3 regions of the Candidatus Nitrobacter laanbroekii genome follow, and region 2 is predicted to be linked to each of the others. Evidence: predicted binding sites of a transcription regulator. Region 2 holds the regulator's gene; each other region holds the start of a gene.

Region 1 (3,283 bases), 240 kb from region 2:
CGGTCAGCGACTTCGGGTTTTTCATGATGTCGGCCGGCGTGCCCTGCGCGACGATATGGCCGCCGTGAACGCCGGCGCCGGGACCCATGTCGAGCACAAAATCGGCGAGGCGGATGGCGTCCTCGTCATGCTCGACCACGATCACCGTGTTGCCGAGGTCGCGCAGTCGCTTCAGGGTTTCGAGCAAGCGGGCGTTGTCGCGCTGGTGCAAACCGATCGACGGTTCATCCAGCACATAGAGCACGCCGGTCAGGCCCGAACCGATCTGCGAGGCCAGCCGAATGCGCTGGCTCTCGCCGCCGGACAGCGTGCCGGAAGCGCGCGACAGCGTAAGATAGTTGAGGCCGACGTCGAGCAGAAACGACAGCCGATCGCGGATCTCCTTGAGCACCCGGCCGGCGATTTCGTTCTGCTGCGCCGACAGCATTTTCGGAACGGTCTCGAACCATTCGCCGGCGCGACGTACCGATAGTTCGCTGATCTCGCCGATATGCTTGCCGCCGATCCTGACGCACAACGCCTCTGGCTTGAGCCGATAACCCTTGCAGGCATCGCACGGCACGTCGGAAAAATACTTCCCGAGTTCCTCGCGCGCCCATTCGCTTTCGGTCTCGCGGAAACGGCGATCGATGTTGGTGACGACGCCCTCGAACGGCTTCCTGGTGTCGTATGAGCGCACGCCGTCCTCGTAGGAGAACTTGATCTCGTCGTCGCCGGAGCCATGCAGCAATGCGGTCTGCGTTTTCTTCGGCAGGTCCTTCCATTTGGTGTCCAGCGTGAACTTGTAGAATTTGCCGAGCGCGGTCAGCGTTTGCACATAGTAGGGCGACGACGATTTCGCCCATGGTGCGATTGCGCCCTTGCGTAGCGTCTGTTCCTTGTCGGGAATGATGAGGTCTTCATCGACATGCTGCTCGATGCCGAGGCCGCCGCATTTCGGGCAGGCGCCGTAGGGATTGTTGAACGAAAACAGCCGGGGCTCGATCTCGGGAAGGGTGAAGCCGGACACGGGGCAGGCGAACTTTTCCGAAAACAGGATACGTTCGGGCCCGCTCTTGTCGTGGATTTTTGCGACTTTTTTCTTCTCGTCATGGCCGGGCTTGACCCGGCCATCCATCTCTTTCGAAGATGTTGGACCACCGGGTCTCCCACCCTCGGTACGGCCCGGTGATGACGCAGGCGCATCCGCATATTCGATCACCGCCAGCCCCTCGGCGAGTTTCAAGGCGGTCTCGAACGACTCCGCCAGCCGCTGGCCGATGTCCGGCCGCACCACGATGCGATCGACCACCACGTCGATGTCGTGCGGAAATTTCTTGTCGAGCGCCGGGACGTCCGCGAGTTCGTGAAACGCACCGTCGATCTTGACGCGCTGAAAACCCTTCTTGAGATACTCCGCCAGCTCTTTTCGATACTCGCCCTTGCGGCCGCGCACCACCGGCGCCAGCAGATAGAGCCGCGTGCCTTCGGTCAGCGCCAGCACGCGGTCGACCATCTGCGACACCGTCTGGCTTTCGATGGGCAGGCCGGTTGCGGGCGAATAGGGCACGCCGACGCGCGCCCACAGCAGCCGCATGTAGTCGTAGATTTCGGTGACGGTGCCCACCGTCGAGCGTGGATTCTTCGAGGTGGTCTTCTGTTCGATGGAGATCGCCGGCGACAGTCCGTCGATCTGATCGACGTCTGGCTTCTGCATCATCTCCAGGAACTGGCGCGCATAGGCCGACAGCGACTCGACATAGCGGCGCTGGCCCTCGGCATAGATGGTATCGAACGCCAGCGACGACTTGCCGGAGCCGGACAGGCCGGTGAACACCACCAGCCTGTCGCGCGGAATTTCCAGATCGACGTTCTTCAGGTTGTGTTCGCGAGCGCCGCGAATCGTGATGGCGCGTGTGGCGGAACCGGGTTGTTGCCGCTTCGCCTTGATGACTTCATCCATGACAGGCTTTTCCGGACCGCGACGGCGGCGCAGCGTTCGTGCGCGCCGTACCGAGGAAATCCAGGCTGGCGCTGTGTGTAGCTATCTGTGGAACGTAGATAGAACGGCGGGCGATTTCCAGAGGGCGTCAGCGATCATCACCGATTTCATCGCGAGGAAGCCGGTCATATCCGCCGGCCGCCGATTTTCGTAGCGGCCTCCAGCGACCGCATACCGATACCAGCGGGATCAACAAAAAGGCCGGCGAAAAGCCGGCCTTTCATAGTTTTCCGAGAGAAGTATTGATCAGATAAGATCAGTACCGCGCAACGGCCGGGCCACCCCAGCGGTAGTTGATGCGCGCGGTCACGAGATCCACATCCTGACTGGTTTTGTCAGTTGCGAACAGCGTACCAGGCACCCCGGCGACGCCGTTGTTGATGAAGTTGTGGTTGCTGTTGCCCATGAAAATGTGATCGTACTCGAAGCCGAGCGACCAGTTCGGTGCGAAGCCATATTCAAGGCCGACGCCGACCACGCCGCCCCAACGCGTGTTGTTGACGTTGTCGGTCAACTGAGTGCCGGTCGCGGTATCGAGCCTTCCATAGCGGTTGGAGGTCACCGCGGCGCCGCCCTTCACGTAAAGCAGGGTCGCATCCCAGGCGTAGCCGATCTGGCCGGTGAATAGCCCGAACGCATCAAGACGGCTGGTGTTGGTGACGAGAGGGTTGAAGAGGCTGGCATTGCGGCCGTTCAGATCGGCCCAGTTGCCCTGAGCTTCAAGGCCGAACACCCAGTTATTGGATTGCCAGCGGTAGCCGATCTGGCCACCGACCGTGCCGCCGGTCGCGTCGTGGCAACCTTCATTAGGGCTAGCTACAATCGGATCGGTCAGGGTCAAGCAATTCCTGCTCGATCCCCACCCGCCGTTCGCACCGATGTAGAAGCCGCTCCAGTCGTAGATCGCGGCCATCATCGGAGGAGCCTTGGTATAATGACGCGGGGCGAGATCGGCCGCGGTGGCCGGCACGGCGCCGAGGCCAATGGCGAGAGCACCGACGACCCCGATCAGTAACTTGTTCATTGCGATTCCCCGGATTTCCGCTTTATTTTCAACAAACTCAGGCGCGAGCGCTGGATAGGCAGTTTGAAACTCGTGAAGCACTATACCGCCCGCCGTTGCAAAATGCCGTCTCTCAAGTGCAACACTCCGGGCCAAATTGATCCGTCCCGAAGCCCATTTATCTGAAACCAGCGTGGAATCTTTCTAAGCCCGATCCGCAGTTTTGTTCGCATTGCCGGCCTTGAGAACAAATATGGAACATTGTATATTCGACCGGTGGATAACCCGTCAATTGACCG
Region 2 (3,283 bases):
GCGCCGGACCCAGCCGCCGGTGGCGATGTCGGCGATGGACGGCTACGCGGTGCGCGCGGCGGACATCGCGACGATTCCGGCGCGGCTGCATGTGATCGGCGAGATCGCCGCGGGACGGCCGCTCGAGCGGGCGCTGGGGGCCGGCGAAGCTCTGCGGATTTTTACCGGAGGCGTGGTGCCGGACAGCGCCGACACCGTCGTGATCCAGGAGGACACGGAACGCGACGGCGACGACGTCATGGTCAAGGAAGCCACCGCGGCCGGAAAGAATATCCGCCCTGCCGGCGTCGATTTTCACGAAGGCGACGTGTTGCTGCGCGCCCGCAGCCATCTCACCGACCGCCATCTCTCCCTTGCCGCCGGCATGAACTATCCGGACCTGCCGGTGCACCGCCATCCGAAAATAGCCGTGCTCGCCACCGGCGATGAACTGGTTTTGCCGGGCACGACGCCCGGTCCGGGTCAAATCGTCCTGTCCAACGGCTACGCGCTTCGCGCGCTCGCCCGGAACGAAGGCGCCGAGGCGATCGACCTCGGCATCGCCGCCGACACCATGGAGGCGACCAGAAGCGCAATCCGTCGTGCCCGCGACAGCGGCGCCGACATTCTCGTCACCACAGGCGGGGCGTCAGTCGGAGACCATGACCTCGTCAAGCGCGCGCTGGAGGCCGAAGGCGTGGAGATTGCGTTCTGGCGGATCGCGCTGCGGCCCGGCAAGCCGATGATGCACGGACGCCTCGGCGCAATGCGCGTGATCGGCCTGCCCGGCAATCCCGTCTCGTCTTACATCTGCGCGTTCCTGTTCATGGTGCCGCTGATTCGTGCGTTGTCGGGCCGTCAGGATATCCACCATCGCATTGAACCGGCGGTGCTCGGCAGCAATGTCGCCGCCAATCAAGCCCGGCAGGATTATCTGCGCGCCCGCCTCGCGCACTCGCCAGACGGGTTGCCGGTCGCGACGCCGGTCGGACATCAGGACAGTTCGTTGATGGGAAATCTCGCGGCAGCGGAAGCACTCGTGGTCCGCGCGCCGCTTGCGCCTGCCGCGAGCAAAGGCGAGCCCTGCGCCGTCATTAAGCTCTCGCTGTCGTAAAGCCTCGCCTTGTTGACGTTAAATTAAAGGGTTGCGGAACACATATCGAACATATAGTGTATGTTCATGATTTGTTTCGAGTAGTCGTGCCGCCCGGTATAAGGCTGTAAGCCTGAGGTTCTGGAATCGGACGGCAGGCACCATCAACCGGGGACTGGTCGGAATGCTCACGCGCAAACAGTACGAACTCCTGCGTTTTATCAGCGAACGGCTGAAGGAATCCGGCGTGCCGCCCTCGTTCGATGAAATGAAGGATGCGCTCGATTTGCGCTCGAAGTCCGGTATCCATCGCCTGATCACCGCGCTGGAGGAACGCGGCTTCATCCGCCGCCTGCCCAATCGCGCCCGCGCCATCGAGGTCATCAAGCTGCCGGAGGTCGCCGGCAGCGGCGGCGGCCGTCGCGGTTTCACGCCGAGCGTCATTGAAGGCAATCTCGGCAAAGTCCGCCCGAGCAGCGGCGGCGGTGTCGTCGACGATGCAGACCGTCCGGTCGCCGTTCCGGTGATGGGACGTATCGCGGCTGGCACACCGATCGAGGCGCTACAGACCCGGAGCCACACAATCAGCGTGCCGCCCGACATGCTCGGCTCCGGCGAGCATTATGCGCTCGAGGTGCGCGGCGATTCGATGGTCGAGGCCGGAATCCTCGACGGCGACATGGCGCTGATCCAGCGCAACGAAACGGCGGAAACCGGCGACATCGTCGTTGCCCTGATCGACGACGAGGAAGCGACGCTGAAGCGCTTCCGCCGCCGCGGGGCTTCGATCGCGCTCGAGCCCGCGAACACAGCTTACGAGGTTCGCATTCTTCCGCCCAACCGCGTCCAGATCCAGGGCAAGCTGATCGGCATCTATCGCAAGTACTGACTCTCGCAAGTGCTGGCTCTCGCAAGTCCTTGGGCGGCGGCGGACCGTTCAATCGTCCGGCTGGAGATCGTCAGCCGCGGGCGTGGCATCGATCGGGTGTGCCGGCCTGGGCCGGGTGCTGACATGCGCCGGTTTTTCACCGCCGACGGCGGGCGACCAGGGCCGGTCGACCTGATCGGGCCGGACGGCATTGACCGCAAAGTTGTGTTTTGCGCCGCCGAGGGCGGGATGAAAAGTGTGCAGCGGTTTTCCGCCCGCATCCCGCTCTAAAATATTGGAATCGATCACGTTCGTGATGTTGGATCGATTCGACCCAAAATTATCATGATCCGGCGTTCGCCGCAGCGCCAGGGCGCCTTCCCGCCGCAGCCTGTCCTGATCGATGACCTGCGCAAGGCAGCCCTCCGGAGCCTGCCACGGCGTCACCATCACCTCCGCCCGCACGCAGTCGTCCTCCATCGCGTCCGCGCGCCGCGCCAGCGCGACAATTCCACCTCCGCTCACCTTAACCACGCAGCCCGCGTCGTCGCATGAGACGCCCTCTGCAAGCGTGGGGTCGGCAGGCCCACGTCCGTCCGCATCAGCGGCCAGCCATTCCCTGACCGTAAAGTTGTCTTTGGCCGTGCGGATGAGACGCAGCCGGCCGTCTCCGCCCCGCACGCCGACATTGTGGCCGTCGGCGGAGACCAGAATGTCCGGCTGCGTCACGGCAAGCGACCATGCGATCGCCAGCCCGATGATGGCCGCACCGCTCCAGCGCAGCGGCGTTCTGAGCAGTCCGAGCAGAACGATGCCCGCGGTCGCAGCGATCAGCGGCCCGGTTCCGAACGCCGCCATGCGGCCGATGGCGCCGGGCAACGCCGCCACCCATTGCGTGACCACGATCATCCATTCGATGCCGATATCCATCAGCCGCCAGAACACACCGTCGAAACCGAACGGTATCGCAGCCAGTCCCAACAGCCCGGCCGGCATCACCAGTGCGGAGACCACCGGCATTGCCAGCAGGTTTGCGACCACGCCGTACGGCGTCACGCGATGAAAATGGAACGCGGCATAGGGCGTCGTCGCAAGTCCGGCGACGAGCGACGCCAGTGTTAGCGTAACGATTTCGCGGCCGCCCCACAGTGCCGCCCGCGCCGTCGGCGAATGATCGGGCGTTGCGAACAATTTCGGCATCCCGACCTGGACCAGCGCCACGAGCCCGAGCGTCGCCGCGAACGACATTTGAAAGCTCGGATGCACCAGTGCCTCCGGCGCAATCGCGAGCACAATCATCGCCGCGACCGCCAGCGTGCGGAATGTGATGGCGCGCCGATCGA
Region 3 (3,283 bases), 930 kb from region 2:
CTGATTAAAAGCCGCGTGAGCCCGAACCGTGACGTGCAGGACCACCCCTTAAGTGAGCATATTCCGTATGATGTTGCCCCGGTCGATGCCCGTTTCGGTCCGGACCCTGGTTGGCGCACCGCTGGCACTCCTTGCCGCGATGTTGGCGCTGACCAGCCCGGCGGCCGCGCAGGGCAAGCTTGAGGCTCACTATGACGTCACCCTGGCCGGGATTCTTGTCGGTACCGGCACCTGGGCGGTCGATATCCTTGATGATCAGTATTCGGCTACGGCAGACGGCGGCGCTACCGGACTTCTCAAGGCGTTTGCCCACGGCGCCGGCACCGGCACCTCCCAGGGTCGTGTCGTCAACGGCGCGCTGGTTCCCGCGAACTATACCGCGACCATTTCGTCGTCGAAGAAGTCGGAGACCATTCGCATGTCGCTGGCCGGCGGCAATGTAAAGGATTTCGTCATTGAGCCGACCCCGCCGGTCGACGCCAAGCGCATTCCGGTCACCGATGCGCACAAGCGCGGCGTGTTCGATCCGATGAGCGCGACGCTGCTGCAGGTATCCGGCACCGCCGATCCGCTCGGTCCGGAGGCCTGTCACGCCACGACCGGTATCTTCGACGGCCGGATGCGCTACGACCTGCGCCTCGACTTCAAGCGCATGGAAACGGTGAAGTCGGAAAAGGGCTATCATGGCCCGGTCGTGGTCTGCGCGATCTATTTCTCGCCGGTCTCCGGCTACGTCCCCGACCGCTTCGCGATCAGATATCTCGCCGCCCAGCGCAACATGGAGATCTGGCTGGCGCCGATCGCCGGCACGCGCGTGCTGGTACCCTATCGCCTGACAATCCCGACACCGCTCGGTGTCGGCAAGCTGGAAGCGACCCAGTTCATCACGACCGCCATACCGCCGAAGACCGCAGCCAGGGTCCGATAGCAGCGGGCTTCGGCGCGCGCGGCCCGCTTCGTGCGCTGTTTTGAGTTTGCCGCGACGGATTCGCGGGGCAGTCCGGCGAAAATCGAGGTACCCGACGTTATGGAATCCTGTTGACTCTTGGCTCGCGATTCATGCGCCCGGTGGATTCATAATTGAGGAGAAATATCCGCTCTTGTTGATATCGTCGGAACTTGATCTAGTGCCGGATATCGATCTGAACGCGAGATATTGCGGTGAACGAAGCCGGAGAGATCTGGAGTCAGCGATTCGGGCGCGATTCGTTCCGGACTCGTTCCAAAGCTTAAGCCGCGGCCCTGCAAGCGTCGCATTGTGAAACACATCTGATCGCCAGTGCCGCGAAAACCCTCGGAACACATGGCCTTTTCGTCTTCGATATCTCCGCCCGGCAACGGTCGTGCGCCCGGTGCGGGCGTGACGGCGGTGCTCGGCCCGACCAACACCGGCAAGACCCATCTCGCGATCGAGCGGATGCTGGCGCATTCGTCCGGCATCATCGGCCTGCCGCTGCGGCTGCTCGCCCGCGAGGTCTACAACAAGATTGCCGACCGCGCCGGCGCGGATTCCGTCGCGCTGATCACGGGCGAGGAGAAGATCAAGCCGGCGCGCCCGCGCTTCTGGGTTTCGACCGTCGAAGCGATGCCGCGCGATCTCGACGTCTCGTTCCTTGCCGTCGACGAAATCCAGATCAGTGCCGATCTCGAACGTGGCCACGTTTTCACCGATCGCATTCTGCATCGGCGCGGCCGCGACGAGACGCTGCTGCTTGGCGCCGCGACCATGCGCCCGATCATCGAGCGGTTGTTGCCGGGGGCGAGCATCGTCACGCGCCCGCGGCTGTCGCAGCTTGAGTTCGCCGGCGACCGCAAGATCACCCGGCAGCCGCGCCGCACCGCGATCGTCGCCTTCTCGGCGGACGAGGTCTATGCCATCGCCGAACTGATCCGCCGCCAGCACGGCGGCGCGGCGGTGGTGCTGGGATCGCTCAGCCCACGCACCCGCAACGCGCAGGTCGCGATGTTCCAGTCCGGCGACGTCGATTATCTCGTCGCCACCGACGCGGTCGGCATGGGACTCAATCTCGACGTCGATCACGTCGCTTTTGCCTCCGACCGCAAATACGACGGTTACCAGTTTCGCAGGCTGACGCCGGCGGAGTTCGCGCAGGTCGCTGGTCGCGCCGGCCGCGCCACCCGTAACGGCACCTTCGGCACCACCGGACGCTGCGCGCCGTTCGAGCCCGAACTCGTGAACGCGCTGCAGAACCACACTTTTGAGGCCGTCAAGACGTTGCAATGGCGCAATTCCAATCTCGATTTCTCCTCGCTCGGGGCGCTGCAGGTGTCGCTGGCGCTGACGCCCTCGCACGAGACGCTGACCCGCGCGCCGATCGCCGAGGACCTGCGCGTGCTCGATCACGCCGCGCGCGACGCCGACGTGCGCGCCATGGCGCAGGGCGCGGCGGCGGTGGAGCGGCTGTGGGACGCCTGCCAGATTCCGGACTATCGCAAGATCGCGCCGGCCGCCCATGCCGAACTGGTCACGACACTGTTCGGCTTCCTGATGCGCGAGGGCCGGGTTCCTGACGACTGGTTCGCGGCCCAGGTGGCGCAGGCCGACCGGGTCGACGGTGGTATCGACACCCTGTCGGGGCGAATTGCGCAAATCCGGACCTGGACCTTCGTCGCCAATCGTCCGGACTGGCTGGCTGACCCCGATCACTGGCAGGGAATTTCGCGAGAAGTCGAAAATAAATTGTCAGATGCGCTGCACCAAAGGCTCACAGAGCGTTTCGTTGATCGCCGGACCAGTGTATTGATGCGCCGCCTGCGGGAAAACACGATGCTGGATACGGAAATTGGCAAGACCGGCGAGGTGATCGTAGAGGGCCATGTGATCGGCCGTCTCGACGGATTTACCTTCGCGCCGGATGCGGCAGAGGCCGGCTCGGAGGCCAAGGCCTTGCAGGCGGTCGCGCAAAAGGCGCTGGCCGGCGAAATCGAGGCGCGCGCCGAAAAACTGTCCGGCGCGCCGGACGATCAGTTCGTGCTGACCTCGGACGGCACCATCCGCTGGACCGGCGACGCCGTGGCGCGACTGGTCGCGGCGGATGACGCGCTGCATCCGCGGCTGCGGATCATTTCGGATGAGCGGCTGACCGGCGCGCCGCGCGACGCGGTGCAGGCCCGGCTCGATCTGTGGCTGAAGACCCATATCGAGAAGCTTCTCGGGCCGCTGTTTGAGTTGTCCAAGGCGGAGGATGTCACCGGCATCGCGCGCGGTATTGCATTCCAGTTGATCGAGGCGCTCGGCGTGCTGGAGCGATCGAGGATCGCC

The links. The regulator LexA, encoded in region 2, represses DNA repair genes until DNA is damaged. The targets are predictions, from matches to a motif close to TGTTCNNNNTGTGTTCNG.
Region 1: a site for LexA is predicted at 2,031-2,048, ahead of uvrA (excinuclease ABC subunit UvrA). Genes of this name have one in related genera too.
Region 3: a site for LexA is predicted at 1,208-1,225, ahead of V4R08_RS09720 (helicase-related protein). Genes of this name have one in related genera too.

What each region holds. Positions count from the first base shown of each region.
Region 1 covers NZ_JBAMDA010000001.1:909,493-912,775, forward strand. The annotation lists gene uvrA (excinuclease ABC subunit UvrA) at 1-1,942, opposite strand, end outside; gene V4R08_RS04350 (outer membrane protein) at 2,238-3,005, opposite strand.
Region 2 covers NZ_JBAMDA010000001.1:1,153,243-1,156,525, forward strand. The annotation lists gene V4R08_RS05415 (molybdopterin molybdotransferase MoeA) at 1-1,093, shown strand, start outside; gene lexA (transcriptional repressor LexA) at 1,257-1,961, shown strand; gene V4R08_RS05425 (ComEC/Rec2 family competence protein) at 2,010-3,283, opposite strand, start outside.
Region 3 covers NZ_JBAMDA010000001.1:2,085,800-2,089,082, reverse strand. The annotation lists gene V4R08_RS09725 (DUF3108 domain-containing protein) at 86-928, shown strand; gene V4R08_RS09720 (helicase-related protein) at 1,304-3,283, shown strand, end outside.